DNA from 2 places in the Pedococcus aerophilus genome. Region 2 is predicted to be linked to the other one. Evidence: riboswitches for the same ligand, from Rfam matches in the RefSeq annotation. Region 2 holds a riboswitch; the other holds the start of a gene.
The links. Region 2 has a riboswitch for cyclic di-AMP ahead of ABD286_RS12835 (transglycosylase family protein). Riboswitches for the same ligand answer to the same signal wherever they lie in the genome.
Positions count from the first base shown of each region.

Region 1: it holds a riboswitch for cyclic di-AMP, as region 2 does, so the genes downstream of both, ABD286_RS12130 (C40 family peptidase) here and ABD286_RS12835 (transglycosylase family protein) in region 2, are expected to answer to the same signal.

Region 1 covers NZ_BAAARN010000003.1:20,786-28,601, reverse strand. Annotated here, with positions in the region: gene ABD286_RS12155 (beta-galactosidase) at 1-1,940, shown strand, start outside; gene ABD286_RS12150 (SDR family NAD(P)-dependent oxidoreductase) at 2,082-2,825, opposite strand; gene ABD286_RS12145 (hypothetical protein) at 2,822-3,571, opposite strand; gene ABD286_RS12140 (MFS transporter) at 3,641-4,882, shown strand; gene ABD286_RS12135 (iron-dependent transcriptional repressor DtxR) at 4,962-5,660, shown strand; cyclic di-AMP (ydaO/yuaA leader) riboswitch at 5,859-6,056, shown strand; gene ABD286_RS12130 (C40 family peptidase) at 6,059-6,841, shown strand; gene ABD286_RS12125 (DUF305 domain-containing protein) at 6,934-7,578, opposite strand; gene ABD286_RS12120 (hypothetical protein) at 7,643-7,816, opposite strand, start outside.
Region 2 covers NZ_BAAARN010000003.1:161,901-169,716, forward strand. Annotated here, with positions in the region: gene ABD286_RS12810 (hypothetical protein) at 458-868, shown strand; gene ABD286_RS12815 (DUF6766 family protein) at 950-1,624, shown strand; gene ABD286_RS12820 (PAS and ANTAR domain-containing protein) at 2,902-3,531, opposite strand; tRNA gene ABD286_RS12825 (tRNA-Thr) at 3,961-4,033, opposite strand; gene aqpZ (aquaporin Z) at 4,274-5,074, shown strand; gene ABD286_RS12835 (transglycosylase family protein) at 5,168-5,887, opposite strand; cyclic di-AMP (ydaO/yuaA leader) riboswitch at 5,898-6,052, opposite strand; gene ABD286_RS12840 (threonine/serine exporter family protein) at 6,231-7,730, opposite strand; gene ABD286_RS12845 (serine/threonine-protein kinase) at 7,730-7,816, opposite strand, start outside.

The DNA.
Region 1 (7,816 bases), 140 kb from region 2:
GGTGGTTCGGCACCGTGCTGCCCCTGATCGCCCAGCGGCTGCAGCCCAACGGTGGCAACGTCATCGCGGTCCAGCTCGACAACGAGATCGGGATGCTCGCCTGGGTGACGAACAGCCCGGACCTCACCGACCACCTCATCGCCGACTTCGCGCAGTGGACGGCTGCGCGCCATGGTGGCGACGCTCCATACCCGTTGTCCGCCAACGCGATCCGCACTCCGGCTGAGGCGGAGGCGGGGGTCCTGCGGCAGGACCTCGTCGTCTTCATGCGCGACCGGTTCCGGCGGTACGTCGAGGAGCTGCGCACGATGGCCGAGGCGCAGGGCGTCACCGACGTGCCGTTCCTCATCAACATCCATGGCACCGAGGGCGGCAGCGGTGTACCGTTCCCGATCGGGATCAGCCAGCTCGTCGACACGTACGCGGGCGTGCCCGGCATGCTCTCCGGGTCCGACCACTACATGGGCGACATGACGCTCAACACGACGACGGACCTCTACGTCATCAACGCCTTCATGGACGCGGTGCACGGACCGGGCCAGCCCACGACGTCGCTGGAGTTCGAGGCGGGCTCGGGTGACTACGGCGGTGGCGTCGACAACCAGTACGACCCCTCGACCGTCGACCTCAAGACCCGACGCTGCCTCGCGCAGGGCAACCGCGCCATCAACTACTACCTCTTCGCCGGCGGCATCAACCCGGCGCTCGAGGAGCCCGTGGGCGACGGCAACGACCGGATCAGCTTCACGGGTGAGCGGCACGGCACCGCGGCTCCCGTCGGTCCCGAGGGCCAGAAGGGCATGACGTATGCCGCGACCGCGCGGACCGTGCAGGCAGTCACCGTGCACGAGCGCTGGCTCTCGCGGATGCACGAGGAGCACGACGACGTGCAGCTCGGGCTCGTGCTCGACTCCTACGCCACGGAGTACCACCACCCCGACAGCGCCGTGATGACCGAGGTCGTCGAGGACCTCAAGCGGCACCGTGGCGCCGGCCCACGTCGTGCGCTGGTGCGCTCGATGCTGCTGGGCGGGTACCGGTTCCCGGCGGTCCACCTGCAGCGGGACGTGCCGACGGGTGTGGTCGCGCTGTCCACCGGTCGGCACCTGTCGGCCGAGGTGCAGCAGGGTCTGGTCGACCACCTGACCCGGGGTGGCGGCGTACTCCTGCTCGGCCGGCTGCCCGACCGCGACCTCGAGGGCCGGCCGTGCACCGTCCTTGCCGACGCGATGGGGGTCACCGGCGCCGACATCACCTGGGGCCGCGACCACTACTTCCCGTCGGCCGTGGCCAGCGGCTGGGCGGCGCCCTGGCCCGAGACCCGGGTCGGCTGGTTCCAGGCGCTCGAGCACGAGCGCGGCGACGCAGTCCTGCACGACGTCGACGGTGCGGTCATCGGTGTCGACGTCGAGGTCGGTGCCGGCCGGGCGATCCTGCTCGCCACCGAGCTGCCGTCCGACGCCGGGCTGTTCGGGCGGGCCCTGCGCCGGCTCGGGGCGACTCCGGGGCTGGAGTTCACCGCCGGGGTGCCGGGCATCTTCGCCACGACGTCCGCGACGGCCGACGATCAGCGCATGCTGCACCTGACGAACATCAGCGGCCACCACAACCCGGTGACGATGACGCTCGACGGTGCCGCCGTCGGTGACGGACCGCTGGTCGTGCCGCCGCGCACCGGGGTGTTCCTGGCGCTCGGGCTCGACACCCCGCTGGGGCGCCTCGAGTGGGCCAACGCCGAGCTCACCGAGGTGGGCGAGGACCGGCTGGTGTTCGGACCGCCGCTGGGCGGGGTGACCCGGGTCGTCCTCGACACCGTGCCGGGCACCGAGGTCGTGGCGACGGTCGGCGCCGAGGACGTCACCGTCGACCGTGCCGGCGACGTGCAGACCTTCACCGCCCCCGGCGGGTCACCCCTGGTCCTGAGCCTGACCGTCACCTGACGCCCGCCACCTGACCCAGCACAACGGTGGTTGCTCGACAGAACGGGCTCCATGCGACCCGTCTTGTCGAGCAACCACCGTTTTGCCAGGCAGGGGTCAGGCAGGGGTCGGGTGGTCGCGGGTGCGGGACGGGGCCGGGGGTCAGGACTCGCGGTGGACCTTGTGGGCGGCGGCCTGGGCGCGGGGCTTGATGACCAGCAGGTCGATGTTCACGTGGGCCGGCCGTTGGACCATCCAGACGACGGCCTCGGCGACGTCGTCGGCCACGAGCGGCTCGGCGACCCCGGCGTAGACGGCGTCGGCCCGCTCCTGGTCGCCGCCGAACCTCGTCAGCGAGAACTCCTCGGTCTTCACCATGCCCGGGGCGACCTCGGTGATCCGCACCGGCTGGTCGACGAGCTCGAGGCGCAGCGTCTCGGTCAGGACGGCGACGGCGTGCTTGGCGGCGGTGTACCCCGAGCCGCCCTCGTAGACCGTGCGCCCAGCGATCGACCCGACGTTCACGATGGTGCCGGCGCCGGACGCGACCAGGGCCGGCAGCAGGGCCTGGGTGACCTGGAGCGTCCCGATCACGTTGGACTCGTACATCCCGCGCCAGTCCTCGACGTCGGTCGACGCCGCCGGTGCGAGGCCGAGCGCGCCGCCGGCGTTGTTGACGAGGACCTCGAGCCGGTCGCCCACCGCCGCTGCGAGCGCTGCGACGTCGCTCGCGTCCGACACGTCGCAGGTCACCGCCCGGCCGCCGATCTCTGCTGCGAGCGCCTCGATGCGGTCGGCCCGGCGGGCGGCGCACACCACCTCGTACCCCGCGGCCGCGAGCTGGCGGGCGGTGGCGGCACCGATGCCGCTGCTGGCCCCGGTGACGACGGCGAGGGGAGTGGTCATGCGGTGCCTCCTGCGGGGCTGGCGGGACGGATGGTGGTGGGGTCGATGGCGATCCAGGTGGCCTCGGCCTGCGCGAGCAGGGTGCCGTCGGCGGCATACAGGGCGGTGCCGCTGTGGTGCTTGCGCCCCTCCTCGCCGCGCTGCCACGCCATGACGACGTGGGGCTCGCCCACGGAGGGCAGCGAGTCGACCCGGGCGGTCATGGTGCCGAGGACCATGGGCCGGCCGGCGATGCCGGAGGCCCAGCCGCCCGGGCAGTCCAGCGCGGCCCAGACGGTCTCCGCGTCCACGTCGTCGGCCGGGACCCAGGCGCACGCGTACGTGTCGGAACCGTTGACCCGTCCGGGCTGCAGGCGCAGGCCGTCGTCGGCCGAGCGGCCGGTGCCGCACGAGTAGCAGGTGGGGAAGGGGTGGCCCTCGAGTCCTTCGTAGCGTTCGCCGGCTGCCTGCGCGGCCACGAACGACACCGGCCCCGGTATGCCGTCCCGTGACGGCCCCTGCGCGGCCTGTGCCTGTGCCACCAGCAGGTCGCCGTCGAAGAGCTCCACGGTGCTCGCGCCGTCGGGCCCCCTCGGGACGGTCCGGGCCGCCATCGCGCGGTCGAGCGGCGGGGGAGTCCGCAGCCGCACCGTCACCGCGGGCAGGTCGGGGGACGTGGTCACGTCCTGCGCGAGGTGGCCGCTGACCCAGCCGCCGTTGCCCGACTCGGGAGGACCGCTGAACCGCGCCGGCACGAGGAAAGCCATGCTCCGAACGTAGTCCGTCCCGCGAGCCCGTCGAGCGCTGACCCGGACCGCGGACGAGAATGGTGGGCGATGACCGACTCCACCCGACGACCAGGACCACGACCCGACCGGGCGGCCCCCGCCACGGACTCCTTTAGCCTCCGGGCCATCGCGGTCCCGGCGTTCGGCCCGACGGTCCTCGCGGCGGTCGGTCAGGGCGCGGTCCTGCCGGTCATGGTGCTGCGCGCCCGTGAGCTCGGTGCCTCGGTGACCGTCGCGGCCGGGATGGTCGCGCTCGTGGGGTTCGCCCAGCTGCTGGCCGCCCTCCCCGCCGGCGCCATCGTCAGCCGGATCGGGGAGACCCGGGCGCTGATGGGTGCCGCGCTCGTCGAGGTGGCGGCGATGCTCGCCGGCGCCTTCGCACCGAACCTGTGGGTCTTCGCGCTCGCCACCGCTGCCGTCGGTCTCGAGGCAGCCGTCTTCAACCTCGCCCGACAGGCGTACCTCACCGACGCCGTCCCCCTCGGCATGCGCGCCCGCGCCCTGTCCACGCTCGGCGGGGTGAACCGCATCGGGTTGTTCGTCGGGCCCTTCCTCGGGGCCCTGGCCGTGCACCAGGGCGGCATCCGCGCGGCATACCTCGTCGCGGCGGTGGGTGCCTTCGCGGCGTTCCTGCTCGTCGCGTTCGGTCCCGACCTCACCGCCACCCACGAGGCCTCCATGGTGGAGCGGTCCGGGGCGTCGGTGTGGTCGGTGCTCGGCAGCCACCGCCGCACCCTCCTCGCCCTGGGGAGCGGCGTGCTCGTCATCGCCGGCGCGCGGGCCTGCCGGACCTCTGTGCTCCCCCTGTATGCGGAGTCGATCGGGATCTCCGCGTCCGACACCGCGCTGGTGTTCGGGATCGCGGGCGCCGTGGACATGCTGCTCTTCTACCCGGCCGGGCTCGTCATGGACCGGTGGGGCAGGGCGTGGATCGCCGTGCCGACCGTGCTCGTCCTCGGCGTGGGGATGATGCTGCTGCCGCTGACGGCCTCGATCGTGCCGTTGACCGCGGTGGCGATGGTCATGGCGTTCGGCAACGGCATCGGCTCGGGCATCGTCATGACGCTGGGCGCGGACGCAGCGCCACCGGAGGCCCGGCCGCAGTTCCTCGGTGGCTGGCGGCTGATGGCAGACCTCGGCGGGACGGCCGGGCCCCTGCTGGTCGGCGCGATCGCGCTCGTGGCGCCGCTGGCGGCCGCGATCGTCACGGTGGGTGCGCTGAGCATCCTGGGAGGCGGGTGGCTGGCCTACTGGGTGCCACGGTTCGACCCCGTCCGCCGCCGCGCCTGACTCCGTCCGCCGTCGAGATCGATCGCGGATCCGACGACGCTCGGCGCGAGGTGACACCCGCAGGTGAGAGGCTTGGCCTGTGACGGACCTGATCGACACCACCGAGATGTACCTCAAGACGATCTTCGAGCTCGAGGAGGAGGGCATCGTCCCCCTGCGCGCCCGCATCGCCGAGCGTCTCGGGCACTCCGGCCCCACGGTCTCCCAGACCGTCGCCCGCATGGAGCGGGACGGTCTGCTCAGCCTCGGCGGCGACCGCCACCTCGAGCTCTCCGACCAGGGCCGCCTGCTCGCGACGCGGGTCATGCGCAAGCACCGCCTGGCCGAGCGGCTGCTCGTCGACGTGATCGGGCTCGAGTGGGAGTACGTCCACGACGAGGCCTGTCGCTGGGAGCACGTGATGTCCGAGCGGGTGGAGCGCAAGATCCTCGCCCTGCTCAAGGACCACCACGACTCGCCGTACGGCAACCCCATCCCCGGGCTCGACGAGCTGGGTGAGGAGGAGCCGATGGAGGGCTTCCGCACCGGTCTGCAGACCCTCACCGAGCTCGCCGGCGAGCAGCCCGAGACCGTCCTCGTGCGCCGGATCGGTGAGCCGGTCCAGGTCGACCACGAGGCGCTCGCGCTGCTGACCGTGGCCCGGCTGCTGCCCGGCGAGCGGGTCCGTGTGCACCGTGCCGAGGGCCGGGTCGTGGCCGTCCGCGAGGACGCTCCGGACTCCACCGCGGTGTCCCTGCCCGACGACGTCGCCCAGCACGTCTTCGCCGCGCTCATCTGATCGGTCCGTGGTAGCGCCTATGGGTCGCTGAGCACGAACACCGGGGTCCAGGCCCGCCTTCGATGCACGTTGAGGGCCGTTTGTTGGCGTTTTCTTGACTCGCCGTGACACGAATGTGACATTGCCGAGGCCTTTGGGTACGGTGTCCGAGGCCTCTTCGCCCCCCGAAGAGACTGGCCCGTTGTGGAAACGCCTAGTCCTGTCACCACGCCCGGGTCCACCAGCAACACCGCTTGGCAGGAGCGGGGGACCCAATTTCGGGCCGTCTCCGGACAGTCCTTGGGGTTAAGTCCTCGTGTGAGCGCCCGCAAGGTCGGGCGGCAGACCACGAGGGCCGGGTGACACACCTCCACCCGAACCCGACAGCTCACCTCGTAGGCGCTGGAGGTTCAACCATCGTGGCTTCACACTCAACTGGTCGCCATCGCGCGCCGGGTCGTTTCAACCCTGTCTCCGAGCTCGCTGACATCGCCGCCAAGGCCGCTCAGCCCGCCGTCAAGACCTCCGCCGTGATCGCGGCCTCTGGTGGTCTCGTGGCGTCGTTCGCTCTTCCCGCCTCTGCCGCCCCGTCCGCCGAGCCGTCCACCAAGGGTGCAGCCACCGCCGCTGCCCCCGTGGCCGTCCAGGCGCCCAAGGCCGCTGCCCCGCAGGCCGCCGACGCGTTCGGTGTCATCGGCTTCACTGCCACCGCCAAGCCGAAGCCCAAGCCGAAGCCGCGCCCTGTCGTGGTCCCGGTCGCCGAGACCCGCGAGACCCGCGAGGCCCCCGGCACCGCGAGCCGCTCGACGCAGCGCCAGGCGCCCGCGAAGGCCGCAGCGGAGCCTGCAGCCAAGACGTCCTCGAAGCCGGCCGCCGGTGGCGTCCTCGGCATCGCGGCGCAGTACGCCGGCATCATGTACGTCTACGGGGGCACCACCCCCGCGGGCTTCGACTGCTCTGGCTTCACGTCCTACGTGTTCCGCCAGGTCGGCATCAACCTGCCGCGCACGGCCGAGCAGCAGCGTCAGGCCGTCACCCCGGTGTCGAACCCGCAGCCCGGTGACCTCGTGTTCATGGGCTCCCCGGCCTACCACGTCGGCATCTACGCCGGTAACGGCAAGATGTGGGACAGCCCGCGCACCGGCAAGGCCGTCGCCCTGCGCGACATCTGGTCCTCCAGCGCCACCTTCGGTCGCCCCTGAGCGCATCCGCTCCGAGGCTGACCTCCAGCTCCACGAAGGGCCCCCACCGCAACGCGGTGGGGGCCCTTCGCTGCGTGCCGGGGTCGTCCTGCTCAGCCGGCGAGCATGGCCTCCATGGTCGCGATCTCGGCGGTCTGGGAGTCGATGATCGACCGGGCCAGCTTCTTCGCCTCGGCGTTGCTGCCTTCCGTGAGCTCGGTGCGGGACATCTCGACCGCGCCCTCGTGGTGCTCGATCATCATCGTCAGCCACATCCCCTCGAACTTCGCTCGCGGGGTGCCCTCGAGCGCGGTCAGGTCGTCGTCGCTCATCATGCCGCCCATCGAGCCCATGTCGTGCCCCATGGCGCCGTGGTCGGTCCCGGCGGGGTCCTCGCCCCAGCCGGTGAGCCACCCCTGCATCTGGGCGATCTCGGGTGCCTGCGCGGCCTTGATGGCCTTGGCCAACGCCACGAAGTCCTCGCTGGTGCCCATGCGCAGGGCCATGTCGGCCATGACGATGGCCTGCTGGTGGTGGGGCACCATCTCGGAGGCGAACGAGACATCGGCATCGTTGTGCGCCCCGGTGGCCGGGGTGGCCTTGGCACCGGGGCTGCCTGACGACGAGCTCGAGCCCATCATCGAGCCGTTGCCGGAACCCGACATCATGGAGTGGTCGTCGTCGCCACAGGCGCTGAGCGCCAGCCCGAGGACGAGGGTGGTGGAGGCGCCCACGAGGGCGCGGCGGAACGTGGTCATGGTGGTCCTTCTCTGTTCTGGTGCGGGTGGGGTGGCGGTCGCGCCCGGGCAGGGCGCAGCCCGCCTACGTCCGCGAGACGCAGAGCAGCAGGAGCGAGGTCGTATGGCGCGTCGGAGGGCTGCCGCGCACGCGGCGCCTGCGCACGGTCTGCACGGGAGCGGCGTGGCCGGGGCGACCCAGGAGGGCCAGGGCCGCCAGCAACGTCAGCAGGCCGAGCAGCAGGCGGAGCACCGCGGT
Region 2 (7,816 bases):
CGCAAATCTTCCGCTTGTCTTGGCTGTTGCCGAGCGTCGCTGTGCTGCAACCGATTTGGGTCGGATCGACCACTGGACGTCTCGCGTCATTTCCGGCTGTCTCGGACCCAAAGAGATGGCCAGATAGATGGCAGCCGGGCCCTCGGCGGGCGACCCCGCGGGTCTGCGCACCGACCTCGACTCAGCACCACCACCCGGTGACCCGCTGCGATGCGGGTACGAGGCGGAACGCAAGGGGTGCTGTGGCCCAGCCCGGCTGGGAGGTCGGGCGCGGCTCGCGACGAGGCAGCGTTCAAGCCAGCAAGAGACCTCTCACCAAGCCCTCGAGCCTGGCGTGAACTCGGTCGGCAAGAAGTGCGGGGGTCGACCGGGACGAGCCCACGGACAGCCATCGCCCACCCCTTTGACCTGCGCCGATGCCCTCATCGTGGAACTCCGCAGTGGCTGAAGTCGCCCTGTGCGCCCCATCCGCAGGCTCTCCTCAGCCGCTGGCCGCTGCACAGCTGGGTTCGTCCTTAACGGGTGCGCCGGTCAAGGCAGCGCGGAGGACCACAACGCCGAAGCAGTCGTCACACAGTTCGTCGGCTCCATCCGCACCGACCCGGCAGCCGCGTGCGCACTGCTGGCACCCGCCACGCTCACAGCCCTCCAGGACCACGATGGAGACTGCCCCACCGGTCTGCCCAAACAGATCCAGCCCTCCAGCGGCCTGGCGACATCCACTGCGGTGTACGGCAAGTACGCCATCGTCCACGTAGGCGCCGACACCATCTTCGCCGCCCGGTTCGAGGACGGATGGCGTGTCACCGCCGCCGGGTGCACCCCCCAGGCGGATCGCCCCTACAACTGCAAGATCAAGGGGAACTGACATGCGCGCCCTGTTCACCGGCTACGTCGTGTTCATCGTGCTCGGGATCGCCTATTGCCTCGCCATCGGGTTGGCGCACCGATGAAGAAGACTCTGCGCAACAACAGCCTCACCCTGGCCTTCACGGCCCTGCTCTTGGTCGCGCTGGTCGGCCAAGCGCTCACCGGGCGAGCCGGGTACAACGAGTCCGCGCTCGACCTTGGCCTCCCCACCGCAAGCATGCTCGAGTACCTGACGTCATCACAGTTCACCGTCGACGTCGCCGAGAACTGGCAGTCCGAGTACCTGCAGTTCCTCCTCTACATCCTGCTCACTGTCTGGCTGCTTCAGAGAGGGTCCCCGGAGTCCAAACCTCTGGGCTCCCCTGGCCGCGAAACTGACGAGGACCACAAAGCCGGCCGGTACGCGGACGACCACTCACCACGTTGGGCCGCCGTCGGCGGGTGGCGCACCGCCCTGTTTTCCAGGTCATTGGGGCCGACGATGGGCGCGGTCTTCATCGGGTCGTGGAGCGCGCAGTTCATCGCCGGCCGCTCCGCATACAACGCCGAACAGCTCCAAGACCTCCAAGTCCCCTTCAGCTGGTCCCAGTATCTCGTCGCACCCGACTTCTGGAACCGCTCGTTCCAGAGCTGGCAGTCCGAGTTCCTCGCCGTTGCCAGCATGGTCATCTTCAGCGTCTACCTGCGTGAACGTGGCTCACCCGAATCGAAACCCGTCGGCACCTCCAACACGGCCACAGGAGTCGAGGGCTGACCCGACAAGAATCCCTTTGCCTCGGTCACAGAGCGGCCACACCTTCACCTCGACCAGTCAGCGGGAGTCCCTCGTGTCGTCTGCCGACACCACCATCACCGACTCCGCTCTCACGTTTGAGCTCGATGCCCCCAGGGGCCGGTGGGGCCGCTCACCACCCCGCAACCCCGGCCCGTTCCAGTACGGGTACCGCATCCACGACCACTCCGGCCGCATCCGACAGCTCGTCCTGGTCGGCAACAGCGAAGACTCTGGCGGACAAGTCAAACGCCTCAGCGATGTTGCCGGGCGCATCGTCGACTCGTTCGGCAGCCCTAGCTTCAACGCCGACGGCACATCGCCAGCAGCGACGTCGTCTCTGCCAGCAGCGCAGCGCCGGCGCCTAGTCGTCATCAGAGGGTGTCGCGGGGGACTCCTCTGCTTCCAACGGGACCGCCCCGCACTCCATCACGACTGGCTCGACATAGCCTGGCGGGGCCGGCGGGTCTGGCGTCACAGGGGGAAACGTCGTTCCATCCGGGAGCAGATGGCTTGAACCATTGGTCATCGTTGACCACCTCCACCACGTCACTTGCCCCGCCACGGTCCCTGCAAACGTTCGCTCGGGGCGTGGGCAGAACATGCCTGCTGACGAGCCCTGGACCCAGGTCGTCGGCAACGCCTGCGAGCGTCCCGTTGTCCAAGTCACCAGCGGCACGGCTTCACCTTCTCCGGCAGAGAAGCCAACGCTGGGTTGCGGCCACGCACACCTCAGAGTTGGCGCACACGTGGGCCAGGCGCCGGGTCCCGCTGGAGGTTGCCCCGTCTCTGATCGCTGCGCTGCCCGATCCTGCTCGCAGAGGACTAGTTCCAGAATGGTCCGGATGGGCCATGGCCGGATCCGTTCACCGATGACAACGTTGTCTCAGGAGACAGTCGGGGTTGTGAAGTGCCCTGCGTCCTCATCCAACAGCGTGGTGAGAGTCTCCATGCACGTTCACGACCACCGAGAACACCGACGTTGGCGCGTAGTGGCTGTTTTGGTGGCCGTCGAGCGACGTGCGGCGACGCCTCGTCCTTCCCCCCCAGGACGAGGCGTCGCTGCATCTGCAGGCAGGAGCTGGGTGTGATCTGCGAGCGGCGACCGCGCCACCGCTCTCGCGCGCGTCTGTGGTCTTCCGTTTGTGACCCGATGGCCGGGGTATGTACCTCGCACCCGTGGCTCGGCAGCACGCGTGGGGACGCGGTACCGAGAGCGCCGAGTCACGGGTCGCCCATCGTGTGCTGAGCGCGTGGACTCACGCGGGTGTGCCACTGAACATCTGCCGGATCCGCGTGACGTCGTCCTCGGACCCGCAGACCCCGTCAGAAACAACTCGAGCAGCCAGATCTCGAAGCTTGATGTTGTGGTTCTGCGAAAAGCGCTGGAGCACAGCGAAAGCGGCGGCCTCGTTCATGCCGAAGGTGGCCATGATCGCTCCTTTCGCCTGCTCGATCACGGCTCGGTGCTCGGCTGAGGCTTCCACAGCCTCGGCCGCACCCTGCCGGACGGAGTTGGTGATGTCCACCATGAACCCCTGCACCCGCTCCACCTGCCCAGGGGCGGCTCGACTCTCACCGGCAAGGACCACGTGATGAATCGTCCCTCGGGGGTCGCAGATTCGGAACTCACACGAGAAGGGGCCCGGGGTCTGGAGGGTGCGCTGGAACATTCCGAAGATCGTGTCTCGGTCCTCGGCGACGATGCGCGCCAGCATGTGCGCCGTCTTCACAGGCTGCCCCTCGGCCACACCGTACAGAGCCCTGATGCCTTCGGAGCAGGTCCAAGTGTCCGTGTTCACGAGGTAGTCGAACATCAACGACGGGCCGAGGTTGTCAACGGCTTCGAACGGCACTTCATCCTCCAGCAATGCGTCTGGTCGCGTCACTGGCCGGCTTTCTGACCTGCGCCGATGCTAATACAGGGAGAGGCGTCAAAGCCAAGCCTTCACACGGGACTGCGGCAGCACCTTCGGCCCGCGGCCTTGACGTTCAACTGCACGACGTAGCCGCCGCGTCCACATGACGGGAACGACGCGGCCACGTAGGTCGCGGTCCGGATCAGGCGTCGCAGTCGCCACGCGAGCCCGACTTCGCCAGTCACGAGCGATGAGGTGGGCGATGGTCAGGAACGTGATGTGGCGCAGGGACTGCTCGACGCTGAACGGGTCGGCACCGCCGTCGCCACCGTCACCGACCCCACGTCTTCCAGCCGCCCTCGAAGGAGCAGATCCGCGGCGGTTCGTGGGCGAAGAGGATGGCCAAAACGATGGGGTGGGGTGGTTACCGGACCGAGGAGGTGTTTCCGCTGGGCCAAGGGCCGACGAGGGGACTTGAACCCCTAACCCCCTGTTTACAAGACAGGTGCGCTGCCAATTGCGCCACGCCGGCACGCCTGCCGACTGTTCGTCGACGGACGGCGACGATGCTACCGACGTCAGCTCGGACGACGACACCCAGTCGCCGACAGGCAGCGGAGAGGACGCCCCTCGGTCCAGACTCCGAGGACCGCAGCAGACGCCTGATGCACCTGGGTGACAGGCCTCACACCCGAGAAGTTCGCGATAGGGCGTGCCGTTTTCCCGGGTCGGGACGACGAAGTGGTGACAACACTTCCGAGAGAGGATCCCGATGCCCAACCACCCGACCCCCGCCCCTGCCGACCGACCGGTCGAGTACAGCCTGGCTCGTCGCCTGTCCGCCGAGTTCGTTGGCACCCTGTGGCTCGTCCTCGCCGGCTGCGGAACCGCCGTGCTGGCCGCCACCGCCACCGCGGAGTCCGGCGGGTCGGCGCTGTTCGTCGGCGTCGGCTACCTCGGCGTCGCGCTCGCCTTCGGCCTGGCGGTCACCACGATGGCCTACGGCCTCGGCCACGTCTCGGGCGGTCACTTCAACCCCGCGGTGAGCCTCGGCCTGGCGATGGCCGGACGCCTCGGCTGGCGACAGCTCCCGACCTACTTCCTGGCCCAGCTCGGTGGCGCCATCACCGGCGCGGCCATCGTGTTTGCGGTGGCCTCCGGGCGCGACGGCTTCGACGCTGCCGACGGCTTCGCCACCAACGGGTATGGCGCGGCGTCGCCCCAGGGGTACGCCATGACGGCCGCGCTGGTCACCGAGTTCGTCCTGACCGCAGTCTTCGTGGTGGTCATCCTCGGTGCGACCGACTCGGCAGCACCCAAGGGCTTCGCACCGCTGGCCATCGGCCTGACCCTGACCGTGGTGCACCTGATCTCGATCCCGGTAACCAACACGTCGGTCAACCCCGCCCGCTCCATCGCCCCAGCCCTGTTCGCCGGGGGCACGGCCCTGAGCCAGGTCTGGCTGTTCGTCCTCGCACCGCTGGCCGGAGGCCTGGTGGCTGGCGTCGCCTACAAGGCGCTGTTCGCCTCCCCCACCGACCCCGCCACCCTTCAGGACGCCTCCCGCACCTGATCCCGACACCGCTGATCCTGGTCCCACCGATACCGGCGCCGGACATGCAGAAGGGCCACCGGACATCCGGTGGCCCTTCTCCCAGTGCAGTGGTCAGCGACGGTTGAGGTACGCCTGGAGCGTCTTCACCGTGGCGCGGTCCAGCGTGCGGGCACCGTTCTTCTTGGCGCCGATCTTGGTCTGGAGGGCGCGGATCGTCTTCGGACCGACGACACCGTCGGGCGACGAGCCGACCTTGCGCTGCAGGGCCTTGACGTCGGACGTGGAGATCGCGGCGTTGACCGAGCCGCCGACCCAGCGCTCGATGGCGCGGTTGGTCTTCGGGCCGCGGATGCCGTCGACGACGAGCTTGCCGCCGGTGACGGGCTTGGCGGGGGCCTTGCGCACGGTCGAGCGGGAGGAGCGGGCGGTGCTGCCGGCACCGGCTGCACCACCGTTGGACTTGGTCAGACCCGCACGGGCGCCGCAGGTGGGCCAGGCGCCGGGGCCCTGGACCGCAAGGACCTTCTTGGCGATGGTGATCTGCTCGGCCTTGGTGGCGCGGTGCGCGGAGGAGGCGTAGCGCTCGCCACCGAACCCGTCCCAGGTGCGGTCGGAGAACTGCAGGCCGCCGTAATAGCCGTTGCCGGTGTTGATCGACCAGTTGCCACCGCTCTCGCAGGCGGCGACGCGGTCCCACACGGTGCCCGCGGAGGCAGAGGTTGCGGTGGCCATGCCACCGGCGATGGTGGCGGCGCCGGCGATGGCGACACCCGCCATGCGACGACGGACGGGCTTGGGCTTCCGGGCAGAGTGCTTCGGGGCGTAGAACATTGCAGGGGGGGTCCTTCCTGACCGGCGCCTGCGAGGTGAGCTGTCGGGTTCGGGCTGTCAGGTGCCCGGCCGGCGTGAACCGGCTTCACCCCAAGACCGCCGGGGCGGTCGCGTTGGGTCCCCCGTCCTCGTCGTTGCCCGGAGATCTTCCGGTGAAACACCCGCATGACGAGGCTCGGCGCGGCGGGTGTGCAGTGGATGGGAATGCAGTGGTGTGCAGTTGTGGGCGCGAATGCGCTGGTCAAAGGTAAGGCGCGCGCGCCTCCGGGACAAGCCGCTGGCCGAAAAACAAGCCGAAGTGGGTATGGCGCGTTCGTCCCTTTTGTGCCGTGGGCTGGTGCCGTCAGCGGCGACGGACCCGACGCTTCTGCACCATCCGGCGGTCGAACGGCGCTGCCATGAACTCCCCGAGCACGCTGCCCGCCGCGATGGCCAGCAGCACGGCCATCGCCCCCAGCAGCGTCGTGATGCCACCCTGGAGCGAGAGGCTGCCGGAGTCCGGAGACGAACCGTTCACCATCTCGTAGAGGCCGCGGAAGATCGCCAGACCCGGCAGCAGGCCGTAGGACGCGGGGACGGCCAGCACCATCGCGGGCGCCCCCATGCGCAGGGCGAGGAGGCGGCCGGCGAACCCGAGCACCGTCGCCGCGACCCCGGCGGCCGCGAGCTGGCCCAGGGCGTCGAGCCGGTCGACACCCAGGGACACGCCCACACCGACCGCGGACAGCACCCCCGCCGGCACGACGAGGTTGCGGCGGCTGCGCAGCGAGACGGCACCGGACATGCCGACGACGAAGGCACCCACGACGGCCAGGAGCACCGGCGCGCTGAGGGCACGGGTCGACATCACGGACGGCGAGACCAGCTGCAGGTCGAACGTCGAGGTGAGCGCCAGCGTCACCGACAGGCCGGTGGCGACCCCGAGGATGATGCCGGCCGTGGTCAGGAACACCCCGAACATCCGACCGGCGCCGGTCACCGAGTAGCCGGAGATGGCGTCCTCGAAGGCCGAGGCGACGGTGCGACCCGGGAGCAGCACGGTGATGCCACCGGCGACGATGAACGCGAACTCCTCCGAGGACACCGGGATCCACCCGTTCGCCCCCAGGCTGAACGCGCCCCAGGCGATCACGGTCGCGAGGAACCCACCGATCGCGCACTGGTAGAAGTCCGGGAGGCCGCGACGGCCCGTGGCGCGCGCTGCATACCCGACGAGCAGGGCCGACCCGCCCGCGACGAGCGACGCGACGATCCCCGCGCCGAGCATCAGGGCGATGGCGGCCGACAGGACGCCGAGCGAGCCACGCACCATCCACCGCGGCCAGAACCTCGGGGCCCGGCGGATCTCGCGCAGCCGTGCGGCAGCCGCCTCGAGGTCGTAGCTGCCGGCGACGAGGTTCTCGACGAACTCGTGGACGGCGGTCAGCCGGTCGAAGTCACGCGTCGCCGAACGCACGACACGCAGCATGGTGATGGGTGAGCCGGACGCCGTCGTGCACTGCACCAGCAGCGACTGGAGCGTGATGTCGACCTCGAGGTTGTCGAGCCCGGCGGCAGCGGCCACCGCGATGACCGAAGACTCGACCTGGGGGGCGCCGGCGCCGCAGCGCAGCATGAGCTCCCCGACCCGCAGGGCCAGGTCGAGCGATGCCCGCGCGTCGCGCTCCTCGGCCGCAGCCTGGCGCACCCGGGCGTTGCGGTAGGGCGTGTGGCGCAGCGAGTCGACCATCGGGATGGTGTCGGTGATCTCCTCACCGCGCCAGATCCGGCTCTGCCGCAACGTCGGACGCTTCGCCGGACGGCGCGGGGGAAGCGGAGGCGGCGGGTTGACCCCGGTGGCCATCAGGCGCCCACGCCGGGCACGGCGACCGAAGGCTGCTGGGTCGGCCACCACTGCGGCACCGCACCCTGCTGGAGGCTCCAGACCGC